DNA from 4 places in the Cryobacterium sp. SO2 genome. Region 2 is predicted to be linked to each of the others. Evidence: predicted binding sites of a transcription regulator. Region 2 holds the regulator's gene; each other region holds the start of a gene.
The links. Region 2 encodes LexA, which represses DNA repair genes until DNA is damaged. Its sites were predicted from a motif close to TCGAACANNTGTTCGA; they were not measured.
Positions count from the first base shown of each region.

Region 1: BJQ94_RS08680 (HNH endonuclease signature motif containing protein) is a predicted target of LexA. The motif match lies at 1,069-1,084, and genes of this name have one in related genera.
Region 3: BJQ94_RS07615 (HNH endonuclease signature motif containing protein) is a predicted target of LexA. The motif match lies at 1,483-1,498, and genes of this name have one in related genera.
Region 4: BJQ94_RS13110 (HNH endonuclease signature motif containing protein) is a predicted target of LexA. The motif match lies at 1,123-1,138, and genes of this name have one in related genera.

Region 1 covers NZ_CP117849.1:1,884,504-1,888,082, forward strand. The annotation lists gene era (GTPase Era) at 1-817, shown strand, start outside; gene BJQ94_RS08680 (HNH endonuclease signature motif containing protein) at 1,279-3,009, shown strand; gene BJQ94_RS08685 (PPOX class F420-dependent oxidoreductase) at 3,118-3,537, opposite strand.
Region 2 covers NZ_CP117849.1:1,387,940-1,391,518, forward strand. The annotation lists gene metE (5-methyltetrahydropteroyltriglutamate--homocysteine S-methyltransferase) at 1-1,610, shown strand, start outside; gene lexA (transcriptional repressor LexA) at 1,682-2,383, opposite strand; gene BJQ94_RS06345 (LysM peptidoglycan-binding domain-containing protein) at 2,677-3,069, shown strand; gene BJQ94_RS06350 (histidinol-phosphate transaminase) at 3,124-3,579, shown strand, end outside.
Region 3 covers NZ_CP117849.1:1,658,516-1,662,094, forward strand. The annotation lists gene BJQ94_RS07610 (FAD-linked oxidase C-terminal domain-containing protein) at 1-1,327, shown strand, start outside; gene BJQ94_RS07615 (HNH endonuclease signature motif containing protein) at 1,693-3,435, shown strand.
Region 4 covers NZ_CP117849.1:2,800,500-2,804,078, reverse strand. The annotation lists gene BJQ94_RS13115 (S9 family peptidase) at 1-782, opposite strand, end outside; gene BJQ94_RS13110 (HNH endonuclease signature motif containing protein) at 1,333-3,069, shown strand; gene BJQ94_RS13105 (HAD-IA family hydrolase) at 3,166-3,579, shown strand, end outside.

The sequences.
Region 1 (3,579 bases), 500 kb from region 2:
GGTGGGGGAGAAGGTCGCCATCACGTCGTCGAAGCCGCAGACCACCCGCCGCGCCATCCGCGGCATCGTGCACCAGAAGAACGGCCAGCTGATCCTGGTCGATACCCCCGGCATCCACCGGCCCCGCACCCTGCTCGGCGAGCGGCTGAACAGCCTGGTGCAGTCCACCCTGAGCGGCGTCGACGTGGTGGGCCTCTGCATTCCGGCGAATGAACCGATCGGGCCGGGCGACAAGTTCATCAACGAACAGCTCGACAACTTCCCGCGCGCCAAGAAGGTCGCCATCGTCACGAAGATCGACATGTCGTCCAAGACCAGCGTGGCCAACCAGCTCCTCGCGGTGTCGCAGCTGCGCGACTGGGAGGCCATCGTGCCGATCTCCGCGACCAGCCGCATCCAGCTCGACGTGCTCAGCAGCGAACTGCTGCGCCTGCTGCCGCTCAGCGACGCGCCGCTGTACCCGGCGGATGCCGTCACCGACGAGAGCCTGGAATCCAGGATCTCCGAGTACATCCGTGAGGCCGCCCTCGAGGGTGTGACCGACGAGCTGCCGCACTCGATCGCCGTCACGATCGACGACATCATCGAGCGTGACGACCAGGAGCTCGTGGAGATCTACGCGAACCTGTTCGTGGAACGGGACAGCCAGAAGGGCATCATCATCGGCAAGTCGGGCAGCCGGCTCAAGGATGTCGGCATGCGCGCCCGCAAGCAGATCGAACCGCTCATCGGCAAGCGAGTGTTCCTGTCGTTGCGGGTGAAGGTCGCCAAGGAATGGCAGCGCGACCCGAAGCAGCTCGGCCGCCTCGGCTTCTAGCCAGTAGACCCCGCCCCGATGTGGCCCCGCGCCACGTCGGTCGGTCGAGCCTGTGCAGACCCCGCGACCCGGCCTCCAGAGCGCCGGCATGCGATGGTCGAGCTTGTCGAGACCCCGTAACCCGGCCTCAAAACGCGCCCATCCGTTGGTCGAGCCTGTCGAGACCCCGCTACTCGGCCTCGAGAACGCACCCCGCGCTGGTCGAGCCTGTCGAGACCCGGCGACCCGGCCTCAGAGCAGCTGGGTATTAGTCGAAGTCACGTTCTGAGGAGATAGTGACTTTATGAGGAGATAGTGAGTTTATGAGGACGGAATCGGCCATAACGTCCTAATTTGCGGCCTATTTCCTATTAAACGTGCGTCGCCCTCCGCTGGGTCCAGCCGGATAAATCCGCGAGATTGCCCTGTGGATAACATGAGATATCCTCGCATTAGCCTCTCATTCGTGGGAGAATGAAGGTATGGACGAAGACCTGGCAGGTGGTTCCACAGCAGCAGCGGGAGACACTCCCGGTGCGGATGCGCCGTGTGATTGGAACACGAGCCTTGCCGGCCCGGCCCGGGTTGCGCCGGCTGGCACGCCCGCTGGCGGCGGGGCCCGCCGCGCCCCGGGCGACAAGCGGCCGCAGTGGCGGGACCCGTCCGAGCTGCCTGGAGTGCAGAGGGTGCTGGCCGGGGCGTTCGGCGAGAAGTTGAAGGCCATTGATGGGCTTGCTCGGCAGTTCCAAGACCTGATGGAGTCCATCGACGTGGAGGGTTTGAGCGACCCTGAGGTGGTGGCGCTTACTCAGATGGTGGAGCGCACCGGCCGGCCGGTGGACGCGGCCCGGGTGGCGACGGCGACCGTGGTGGGGTACCGGTCGCGGCGGTTCCTGGGCACCGACTCCCTGGCGTGGAGGTTGGGCTGCTCGCACGCGAACGACCTCCTCACCCGGTTGACGGGCGCGTCGGTGCCGGAGATGAAGCGGCGGGTAGCGCTGGGCGACAAGGTCTGCCCGCGGGTGCTCGGCGACAGGGTGTTGGAGCCAGTGTTCCCGGTGGTCACTGCGGCACTGCAGGCGGGTGAGCTGGGTGTTGATGCGGCGGAGATCATTGTGAAGGGTCTGGCCGACTACACGGTTCATGGCCGGTTTGATGCGAACCAGGATGACGTGCACGGCTGTGAAGCGGCCCTGGTCGAAAGTGCAACCGGGTCGGTGTTCGGCCGCATTCCCGGCCCCGGCGACGACCCGGATGGCAGCGACTCCGACGCGGTGTTCACCGGCCCGGTGGCACGACTGGGCGACTCGGACGGGTCCGTCTACTCCGTCGATTCTCTGCACGCCATGGCCCTGCAGTGGCAAGCGTTCCTCAACCCCGACGGCGCCGCCCCCAACGAAGCAGTCCTCGAAGCGAAGTCGACGTTCTCCTTCGGCACACTCACCAACGGCCTCCACCCCCTGCGCGGCGCGGTGACGCCGGAACTGAAAGGCATCATGCAGGGCGTGTTCAACACCTTCCAGTCCGCCCGCTCCGCCCCCGCGTTCCCCTCCGCGGAGGACCAGCAGCGCATCGAGGCCGGTGAACTCGTGCCCGGTGAGGTCATCGACGAGCGCACCGGCGGGGAAAAGCGCGCCGACATCCTCCGCGGGATCCTCACCCAGGTCGCCCAAGACCCCCACACCCCGACCATGGGCGGCATGCCGCCCACGGTGATGGTTCACGTGAGCGCCACGGACCTCCTCGCCGGGGTCGGGGTGGGGTGGATCGACGGGGTGGAGGGGCCGATCTCGATGACCACGATCAACCAGATGATCGACAACGGCGGGTACCGGCCGATCTTCTTCGGCGGCAACGGCGCCGTCCTCGCCCTCGGCGACAAAGTACGCTGCTTCACAGCGCTGCAGCGCAAGGCCATCACGGCCCGCGATGGTGGCTGCGTCATCCCGGGCTGTGACTGCCCGCCGCAGTGGACCGAAGTCCACCATGTGACGTCCTGGCAGGACGGCGGGCCCACCGATGTCTCCAACGGGGTGCTGCTGTGTTGGTACCACCACCACACCCTCAGCACCGGTGGGTGGCAGATCCGGATGGTTTTGGGCATGCCCGAGGTCAAGGCACCAGCCTGGCTCGACCCGAGCCGCACCTGGCGGAAACTCAACCAGCATCGGGCGCATGACCCGCGGTCGCGGAGACCACCACACACCGAGTGATCCGAGTGACCAGCACGTCACGGGGTCTACTTCGACAGGCTCAGCACGGCGTCGACAAGCTCGACCAGCGAAGTGGGCGCGACCAGCGGGATGGGGCCTGTCTAGTGGTCAGCCCGCCGGCGTGCTTCCAGTGTTGATTCGCAGCAGCACGCGCTGCTTCGAGCCGGAGCGGCCGAGGCGTTCGATGAACAGGAAGATCCGGTATTCAGCGCGGTACTTCCTGCCGAACACCTGCGTGAGCAGGGCACGACTCCGATCGTCGTCGACGATGATTGCGTTCGCTTCCACCACGACGGCGCCATCCCGCACCGACCCGGTTCGGGAACACGGACGCAGCTGCACCCGAGAGTCGTTGCGCAGGCGCTTGACCTTGCCGCTCTCCTTCGGGGTCGTGACGATCAAGTCAGCACCATCGGCGGCGATCCACACCGGGGTGGACACGGGTTCGCCCGTGCGGCGGAAGGTGGTGAGAGAGACGAATCGTTCGTCGGCGAGGCCCGCGAGGGCAGCAGCGGTGGAATCGGGCATTCCCACACCCTAAGCCCGCCAGGTGGCTGTGCAGCGTTTTCT
Region 2 (3,579 bases):
CCGCCGTCGCCCAGGCCTACGCGGCTCTCGGCGGCCTGGACACCCGGCCGGGCCTGTTCGTCGCTGCGCCCTACGGCAGCCTCGACGATGCCCTGGCCGTGCTGGCCACGGCTCCTATCGAGGCCATCGGCCTCGACCTCGTGCGCGGCACGGTGCCGGCTGCCGTCCCCGGGCTGAAGGACAAGACCCTCGTCGGCGGTGTCATCGACGGGCACAACATCTGGCGTGGTGACCTCGCGGCGGCGTTCGACCACGCGCGCCGGCTGGAAACCCTGAGCCCGAACGTTGCGGTCTCCACCTCCACCTCATTGGTGCACCTGCCACACGACGTCGCCGACGAGACCAAGCTCGGTCCCGAGTTGGCCGGCTGGCTGGCCTTCGCCGACCAGAAGATCGGCCAGGTCGCCACCCTCGCCCGGGGCCTCGCCACAGGACGGGAGACGATCCAGGCCCATCTGGATGCGGCGACCGCGTCGCTGGCCTCCCGCCGGGTCTCACCCGGCGTGCGCGACGGCGCCGTGCGCTCCAGGCTCGAGATCCTCACGCCGGCGGACTTCAGCCGCGGCGACTACGAGTCCAGGGTGGCCGCACAGGCGGCCGTGCTCGACCTGCCGCCGCTGCCGACCACCACCATCGGCTCGTTCCCGCAGACCGGCGACATTCGTCGCGCCCGGGCCCGCCTGGTGGCTGGGGACCTCTCCCCGGCCGACTACCGCGATGTCATGCGCGCCGAGATCGCCCGGGTCGTGCAGCTGCAGGAGGACCTCGGTCTGGACGTGCTGGTGCACGGCGAACCCGAGCGCAACGACATGGTGCAGTACTTTGCCGAGAACCTGGACGGTTTCGCCGTCACGGAGAACGGCTGGGTGCAGTCCTACGGCACCCGGTGTACCCGACCGTCGATCCTCTGGGGTGATGTGTCCAGGCCCCGGCCGATCACGGTCGAATGGTCCAGCTACACCCAGACCCTCACCGAGAAGCCCGTCAAGGGCATGCTCACCGGACCGGTGACCATCCTGGCCTGGTCGTTCGTGCGCGACGACCAGCCGCTGGGCGAGACCGCCCGCCAGGTGGCCCTGGCCCTGCGCGATGAGATCGGCGACCTGGAGGCCGCGGGCATCCGGGTGGTCCAGGTGGACGAGCCCGCCCTGCGCGAACTCCTGCCGCTGAAGAAGAAGGACCACGCCGACTACCTCGACTGGTCGGTCGGATCGTTCCGGCTCGCCACGGCCGGGGTCGCCGACCAGACCCAGATCCACACCCACCTCTGTTACTCCGAGTTCGGGGTCGTGATCGACGCCATCCGCAACCTGGACGCCGACGTCACCAGCATCGAGGCCGCCAGGTCGAAGATGGAGGTCGTCACCGACATCCAGGCGAGCGGCTTCGACCACGGCATCGGCCCGGGCGTGTACGACATCCACTCCCCGCGGGTGCCGGGCGTGCCTGAGATCACCGAACTGCTGGAACGGGCGCTCGAAGCGATCCCAGCCCGGCAGGTGTGGGTGAACCCGGATTGCGGGCTGAAGACCAGGGGGTACGCCGAGACCGTCGACTCGCTGCGCAACATCGTCGACGCCACGCGGGCGGTTCGCGCCACGCTGGTCTGACCGATGCCGCGTTAACGCACCAGGCCCGGCCCCTCGCGGGGCCGGGCCTGCTCTGTGCTCGTGCTGCCGGACTAGACCGAGCGCAGCACCGCGACGACCTTGCCCAGTACCTCGGCGTAATCGCCCAGGATCGGCTCGAAGTTGGTGTTGCGGGGGAGTAGCCAGGTGTGGCCGTCGCGCTGGCGCAGCACCTTCACGGTGGCCTCGCCATCGAGCATGGCGGCCACGATCTCGCCGTTCTCCGCGGTCTTCTGCTGTCGGATGACCACCCAGTCACCGTCGCAGATGGCCGCGTCGATCATCGACTCACCGACGACCTTGAGCATGAAGAGTTCACCCTTGCCCACCAGCTGGCGGGGGAGCGGGAAGATCTCGTCGATCTGCTGGTCGGCCATGATCGGGATACCGGCGGCGATACGACCGACCAACGGCACCATCGCCGCGTCACCCACCTGGATGCCGGACTGGTAATCGTCGGCAGCACCGGGTGTGACCTCGTCGGTGGACTGCGGCAGCTCGATGAGGACTTCGAGGGCACGCGGCCGGTTGGGATCACGACGCAGGTAACCGCTCAGCTCAAGCTGGTTGAGCTGGTGGGTGACGCTCGAGAGCGAGGACAGGCCCACTGCGTCACCGATCTCCCGCATGCTCGGCGGGTAGCCCCTGTCGCGCACTGAGCGCTGGATGACGTCCATGATGGCGCGTTGTTTGTCGCTCAGGCTCTTGCGGCGCCGGGTGCCGCCCTTATCCCGAGGTGTGCTCTCCTGTGCCACGTTATCGCTCCTCTGCTTGTCGGTTCCGGGTGGGTGCATCTGACGCAGCCGGATCAGGTCAGGGATCACGTCAGAAGGAATGTCGGTGGTGTCTGTTTGAGTACTGCTACCCGATCGAAACTGTAGCCAAGGGGCTCGGAATCGTAGACAGGTATTCGAGTGTGTTGCGAAATCTGTTTCCATAATATCCGGAAACAGGGTTGCTTGTTCGAACACTCGAAGATATATTCGGAACATAGATTCGCATCCGGCCCTCCCGGCCGAGGGCCGGATGCGTTACCAGGAGGTTCGACATGAGCGCAGCATACGCAGTGAAGCCCGGCTCGATAGCCGTGCGTCCTTCCATCGGCCACGCGGCAGCCACCGGCGTGCCGCGCACGCACCTGCGGCTCACCCGCCGTGGTCGCGTTGTTTTCACCACGCTCGCGGCCCTGCCGCTGGTTCTGGGCTCCATCGCCGTCGCCGTCAACGGCGGCGTCGCTGCCGCGGAGGGCACGGCTGGCGTGGGCGCCGCGGCGTTCGAATACGTCACGATCGACGCCGGTCAGTCCCTCTGGGAGCTGGCCGAGTCCATCGCACCCAAGCAGGACCCGCGCGACGTGATCGCCGACATCGTCAACCTCAACCAGCTCTCCTCCGAGGCCGTTGAGCCCGGCCAGCGTCTCGCTCTGCCCGCCTCCTACTAGCCGTCGCCTGCTGCCCCGAAAGCGGGCGCCCACGGCGCAACTAAGCTTGTTCGGGTGACCAGCCTCAACGACCTGCCCCTCCGCGCCAACCTTCGCGGACAAATCCCCTACGGCGCACCGCAGCTGCACGTGCCGGTGGCGCTGAACGTCAACGAGAACACCCACCCGATCCCGCCGGCCGTCGCCGCCGACATCGCGCAGGCCCTCGCCGAGGCGATCCTCACCGTGAACCGCTACCCCGACCGGGAGTTCACCCAGCTGCGCGAGGACCTCGCCGGCTACCTCGGGCACGGTCTCACCCTCGACAACATCTGGGCCGCGAACGGCTCCAACGAGGTGCTGCAGCAGGTGTTGCAGGCCTTCGGCGGACCGGGACGTTCCCTGCTCGGCTACGCGCCGACGTACTCCATGTACTCGATCCTGGCGTCCGGCACCGATACCCGGTGGATCCCCGGCGGCCGGGACGCCGACTATGAGCTGAGCCCGGAGACGGCCGTGCGCTGGGTGAAC
Region 3 (3,579 bases), 270 kb from region 2:
GCAGATCGTCACCGGCCCGCGCACAGAGGGCAATCGGCGTGACCAGTCGGAGGGCACCGTGAGCGGCGAGCCGTTGGCCGTGGTCTTCCCGGCCAGCACCGAGGAGGTGGCCGCCGTTGTCACCGTCGCGGCCGCCCACCGCATCCCGATTGTGCCGCAGGGAGCTCGCACCGGACTGGCCGGCGGCGCAAACGCTATCGCCGGAGCCATCGTGCTGAGCACGACGCGGCTCAAGAAGATCCTCTCGGTCGACGTCGCGAACCAGACCGCCACCGTTCAGGCCGGCGTGCGCACTATCGCCCTGGCGCGAGCGGCCGAGGCCGTGGACCTGTTCTACCCGCCGGACCCCGGTTCGTGGCGCGCCTCAACCATCGGTGGAAACGTGGCCACCAATGCCGGCGGCATGCTCTGCGTGAAGTATGGCGTCACCGGCAATTTCGTGCGCCAGCTCACCGTGGTGTTGGCCGATGGTTCGATCGTGCACACCGGCCAGCGCACCATCAAGGGCGTTGCCGGATACAACCTCACGGCGTTGCTGGTGGGCTCGGAAGGAACCCTGGGCATCATCACCGAGATCACCGTGGGGCTGCTGCCCAAGCCCGGCAGCCCGTCGGGCGTCGCGGCCACTTTCGCCACCGCAGCGGATGCCCTGGCCGCCGCCAACGCCATCGTCGCCGGAGCTCGCCGGCCAAGCGTGCTCGAGTTTCTCGACGGCGCCTGCATCGCCGCGATCAATGCCTTCGATCCAGCCTCGACACTGCCCGCCGGAGCGGGTGCCCTGCTCCTGGTGCAGTCTGACCAGATCGGCCAGGCCCACGACGACGTCGAGGCCTACGCCGAGACCCTGCGAGCCGGGGGAGCGGGCGAGGTGGTCATCGCGCATGACGCTGAGTCGCTCGAGCAGCTGATGAGCGCGAGGCGCCTGCTGCACCCGGCCGTGCAAGCTGTGCGCGGGGGCTGCCTGAACGAAGACATCACGGTGCCGCGCTCACAGCTGCCCGCCCTGCTGCTCGGCCTCGCCGAGATCTCGCGGGAGCTCGACGTTCCGATCAGCACGGGCGGCCACATCGGCGACGGCAACCTGCACCCGGTGATCGGCTATGACCCGGCGGTGCCCGCGGAGATCGACGCGGCCCACGCGGCATTCGCCCGTGTCATCCACCTGGCCATTTCCCTCGATGGGTCGGCCTCCGGCGAGCATGGCATCGGAGTGCTCAAGCGAGCGCACCTCGACGACGAGCTCGGACCGGTTCTGCGCGACCTGCAGTTGAGGGTGAAGGCGGCATTCGACCCGCACTCGCTGCTCAACCCGGGCAAGAAGCTCTAGCGGGTTCTTGGCGCCGAGGTCGAGACGGCCTCCAGGACGCGCCCATGCGTTGGTCGAGCCTGTAGAGACCCCGCGACCCGGCCTCAAAAACGCACTCCGCGCTGGTCGAGCTTGTAGAGACCCGGCGACCCGGCCTCAGAACAGCTGGGTATTAGTCGAAGTTACGTTCTGAGGAGATAGTGACTTTATGAGGAGATAGTGAGTTTATGAGGACGGAATCGGCCATAACGTCCTAATTTGCGGCCTATTTCCTATTAAACGTGCGTCGCCCTCCGCTGGGTCAAGCCGGATAGATCCGCGAGATTGCCCTGTGGGTAACATGAGATATCCTCGCGTAAACCTCTCATTCGTGGGAGAATGAAGGTATGGACGAAGACCTGGCAGGTGGTTCCACAGCAGCAGCGGGAGACACTCCCGCTGCGTCTTCCGGTGCAGATGCGCCGTGTGACTGGAACACGAGCCTTGCCGGCCCGGCCCGGGTTGCGCCGGCTGGCACGCCCGCTGGCGGTGAGGCTCGTCGAGCCCCGGGCGACAAGCGGCCGGAGTGGCGGGAACCGTCCGAGCTCCCCGGAGTACAGCGCGCCCTGGCCGGGGCGTTCGGCGAGAAGTTGAAGGTGTTGGACGAGGCCTCCCGCACGGTGCAGGCAGTGATGGACTCGATCGACGTCGAGGGGCTGAGCGACCCCGAGGTCGTCGCTTTGACGCAGATGGTGGAGCGCACCGGCCGGCCCGTCGACGCGGCCCGGGTGGCGACGGCGAGCGTGGTTGGATACCGGTCGCGGCGGTTCCTGGGCACCGAGTCCCTGGCCTGGCGGTTGGGCTGCTCCCATGCGAATGATTTGCTCACCCGGTTGACCGGCGCGTCGGTGCCGGAGATGAAGCGGCGGGTGGCGCTGGGCGACAAGGTCTGCCCGCGGGTGCTCGGCGACAGCGTGCTGGAGCCGGTGTTCCCGGTGGTCGCTGCGGCACTGCGGGCGGGCGAGCTCGGTATCGACTCGGCAGAGACCATCGTGAAGGGTCTGGCCGACTACACGGTGCATGGCCGCTTCGATGCGGATCCGGCCCAGGTAGCCCGGGCTGAAGCCGACCTGGTGGAACGCGCCACTGGGTCGGTGTTTGGCCGCACTCCCGGCCCGGGCGACGGACCAGACACCGCCCACCCCGACGCAACCTGCACCGGCCCGGTGGCTCGCCTCGGTGACTCGGCCGGGTTCACGAACGGTCCGGAAGAGATCCGCACGATGGCGCTCCGGTGGCAGGCCATGATCAACCCCGACGGGGTCGCGCCGAACGAAGCCGTGCTCGAGGCGAAGTCGACGTTCTCCTTCGGCAGACTCACCAACGGCCTCCACCCTCTGCGCGGCGGGGTGACGCCGGAGCTCAAGGGCATCATGCAGGGCGTGTTCAACACCTTCCAGTCCGCCCGCTCCGCCCCCGCATTCCCGTCCGCGGAGGAGCAGCAGCGCATCGAGGCCGGTGAACTCGTGCCCGGTGAGGTCATCGATGAGCGCTCCGGTGGGGAGAAGCGGGCCGATATCCTCCGCGGGATCCTCACCCAGGTCGCCCAAGACCCCCGCACCCCCACCATGGGCGGCATGCCGCCCACGGTGATGGTTCACGTGAGCGCCACGGACCTCCTCGCCCAGGCCGGCGTCGGGTGGATCGACGGGGTGGAGGGGCCGATCTCGATGAAGACGATCAACCAGATGATCGACAACGGCGGTTACCGGCCGATCTTCTTCGGCGGTAACGGCGCCGTCCTCGCCCTCGGCGACAAAGTGCGCTGCTTCACAGCGCTGCAACGGAAGGCCATCACGGCCCGCGATGGTGGCTGCGTCATCCCGGGCTGTGACTGCCCGCCGCAATGGACCGAAGTCCACCATGTGACGTCCTGGCAAGACGGCGGGCCCACCGATGTTTCCAACGGGGTGTTGTTGTGTTGGTATCACCACCACACCCTCAGTACGGGTGGGTGGCAGATCCGGATGGTGCTCGGCATGCCCGAGGTCAAGGCACCAGCCTGGCTCGACCCGAGCGGGAAATGGCGGAAACCCAACCAGCACCGGGCACACGACCCACGCACCCGAAAACCACCCGACACCGACTGAGGAGCGAGTCACGGGGTCTCGACAAGCTCGACCAGCGGGGCGGGCTCGTCCAGCGGGGCGGGCTCGACCAACGAGGTGGCCGACTGATCAGGCGTGTCACGGGGTCTCGACAAGCTCGACCAGCGAAGTGGGCTCGTCCAGCGC
Region 4 (3,579 bases), 1.4 Mb from region 2:
CCGGCCTCGATCATGAGGTACCGGTTGCTGCGCGAGCGGCCGACGCCCACCCAGAAGCGCTCGTCGGGTTCGGTGAACACCGTGACGTCGGCGTCGGTGGGGCTGCCGACCTCGTGGCGCCAGACGGTGTCCGGGCGCCAGGCGTCGTCGACAGTCGTGTAGAAGACGTAGCGGCCGCTCGGGTCGAAGAGCGCGCCGGAGCTGGTGTTGGGGATCTCGTCGGCGAGGTCCGTGCCGGTGGCGATGGTGCGGATGCGTACCGTGTAGCGCTCGTCGCCCTCGATGTCGACCGCGTAGAGCAGCAGGGTGCCGTCGTCGCTCACGTCGAACGAGCCGAGCGAGTAGAACTCGTGACCGGCGGCCTCGGCGTTGTCGTCGAGCAGCACCTGCTCGCCGGGCAGGCCCGGCGCGGTGCTGTCGGCGGCATCGGTCGCCGGTTCGATCACCGGGGGAGTCCAGTCGTCCGGGCCCGAGATCGGCGCGCGGCAGTGGATGCCGTACTCCTGGCCCTCGACCGAGCGGGTGTAGTGCCACCACTGCCCGCGGCGCACGGGCACGCTGAGGTCGGTCTCCTGGGTGCGGTCCTTGATCTCCTCGAAGATCTGCTCCTGCAGCAGCTCGAGGTGGCCCGTGCGGGCATCCGTGTACGCGTTCTCGGCCTCGAGGTGCGCCGTCACCTCCGGGGCGTCCTTGTCGCGCAGCCACTCGTAGTTGTCGACGTAGACATCGTTGTGGTGGATGCGCCGCGTGGGCTTCTGGGCGGCGACGGGAGGAAGGTTCATCCCTTCAGCGTAACCACCCCACCCCGCGCCGCACCACGCCCTTGTCGGAGCTCGTCGAGCGGGTGCCAGCCGACCGCTGGTCGAGCTTGTCGAGACCCCGCGACCCGGCCTCGAGAACACGCCCCGCGCTGGTCGAGCCTTGTCGAGACCCCGCGACCCGGCCTCGAGAACACGCCCCGCGCTGGTCGAGCCTTGTCGAGACCCCGCGACCCGGCCTCGAGAACACGCCCCGCGCTAGTCGAGGTTGTCGAGACCCCGCAACCCGGCCTGTAGAACGCACCCCGCGCTGGTCGAGCTTGTCGAGACCCAGCGACCCGGCCTCAGAGCAGCTGGGTATTAGTCGAAGTTACGTTCTGAGGAGACAGCGACTTTATGAGGAGATAGTGAGTTTATGAGGACGGAATCGGCCAGAACGTCCTATTTTGCGGCCTATTTCCTATTAGACGTGCGTCGCCTTCCGCTGGGTCGAGCCGGATAAATCCGCGAGATTTCCTTGTGGATAACATGAGATATCCTCGCGTAAACCTCTCATTCGTGGGAGAATGAAGGTATGGACGAAGACCTGGCAGGTGGTTCCACAGCAGCAGCGGGAGACACTCCCGCTGCGTCTTCCGGTGCAGATGCGCCGTGTGACTGGAACACGAGCCTTGCCGGCCCGGCCCGGGTTGCGCCGGCTGGCACGCCCGCTGGCGGCGGGGCCCGCCGCGCCCCGGGCGACAAGCGGCCGCAGTGGCGGGACCCGTCCGAGCTGCCTGGAGTGCAGAGGGTGCTGGCCGGGGCGTTCGGCGAGAAGTTGACGGCCATTGATGGGCTTGCTCGGCAGTTCCAAGACCTGATGGAGTCCATCGACGTGGAGGGTTTGAGCGACCCCGAGGTGGTGGCGCTTACTCAAATGGTGGAGCGCACCGGCCGGCCGGTGGACGCGGCCCGGGTGGCGACGGCGACCGTGGTGGGGTACCGGTCGCGGCGGTTCCTGGGCACCGAATCCCTGGCCTGGAGGTTGGGCTGCTCGCACGCGAACGACCTCCTCACCCGGTTGACGGGCGCCTCGGTGCCGGAGATGAAGCGGCGGGTAGCGCTGGGCGACAAGGTCTGCCCGCGGGTGCTCGGCGACAGGGTGCTGGAGCCCGTGTTCCCGGTAGTCGCCGCGGCACTGCGGGCGGGCGAGTTGGGTGTTGATGCGGCGGAGATCATTGTGAAGGGTCTGGCCGACTACACGGTGCATGGCCGGTTCGATGCCAACCAGGACGACGTGCACGGCTGTGAAGCGGCCCTGGTCGAAAGTGCAACCGGGTCGATCTTCGGCCGCACCCCCGGCCCCGGCGACAACCCCACCGACTCCGACACGGTGTTCACCGGACCGGTGGCACGACTGGGCGACTCGGACGGATCCGTCTACTCCGTCGATTCCCTGCACGCCATGGCCCTGCAGTGGCAAGCGTTCCTCAACCCCGACGGGGTCGCGCCGAACGAAGCAGTCTTGGAAGCGAAGTCGACGTTCTCCTTCGGCAGACTCGCCAACGGCCTCCACCCCCTGCGCGGCGCGGTGACGCCGGAGCTGAAAGGCATCATGCAGGGCGTGTTCAACACCTTCCAGTCCGCCCGCTCGGCCCCCGCATTCCCCTCCGCAGAGGAGCAGCAGCGCATCGAGGCCGGTGAACTCGTGCCCGGCGAGGTCATCGATGAGCGCACCGGCGGGGAGAAACGCGCCGACATGCTCCGTGGCATCCTCACCCAGGTCGCCCAAGACCCCCGCACCCCGACCATGGGCGGCATGCCGCCCACCGTGATGGTGCACGTGAGCGCCACGGATCTGCTCGCCGGCGTCGGGGTGGGGTGGATCGACGGGGTGGAGGGGCCGATCTCGATGAAGACGATCAACCAGATGATCGACAACGGCGGGTACCGGCCGATCTTCTTCGGCGGCAACGGCGCCGTCCTCGCCCTCGGCGACAAAGTACGCTGCTTCACAGCGCTGCAGCGCAAGGCCATCACGGCCCGCGATGGTGGCTGCGTCATCCCGGGCTGTGACTGCCCGCCGCAGTGGACCGAAGTCCACCATGTGACGTCCTGGCAGGACGGCGGGCCCACCGATGTCTCCAACGGGGTGCTGCTGTGTTGGTACCACCACCACACCCTCAGCACCGGTGGGTGGCAGATCCGGATGGTTTTGGGCATGCCCGAAGTCACGGCACCAGCCTGGCTCGACCCGAGCGGGACCTGGCGGAAACCCAACCAGCACCGGGCACATGACCCGCGGACGCGAAGACCACCACACACCGAATGAACCGAGTGAGCAGATTACCGGTCGTTTGTGGGCCTTCGTTAGGCTCGAAGGAGGAGCATCACCGCCCTCGACGGTGCTTCGGAAGAAGGACATCCCATGACGACCCCCGAGAACTCGCCTGGCCCCAACGCTGAGACGCCGACCGGGGTTGATATCGGCGCTGTTCTCGAGTCGGTGCTGCAGGCCGTACCGGAGGTGGTCCACGAGGGGGACGATCACGCGGTTCTGGGCCGGGTCTTTCAGGGCGTGCTCTTCGACATGGACGGCACCCTGGTGGACTCCACCATGGCCGTGAACCGATCCTGGCGGCGCTGGGCCGACGAGATGAACCTGGGTCTGCGCTTCGCCGGCGTGCAGCACGGCCGGCCTGGCCGCGAGATGATCGCCGACCTGGTCGCGCCGGATCAGGTGGAATCCTCGTTCGCCAGGGTCAACGAACTTGAACTCGCCGATACCTCCGACATCACGATCCTTCCGGGCGCTGCAGAGCTGATGAACAGCCTCCCCGAG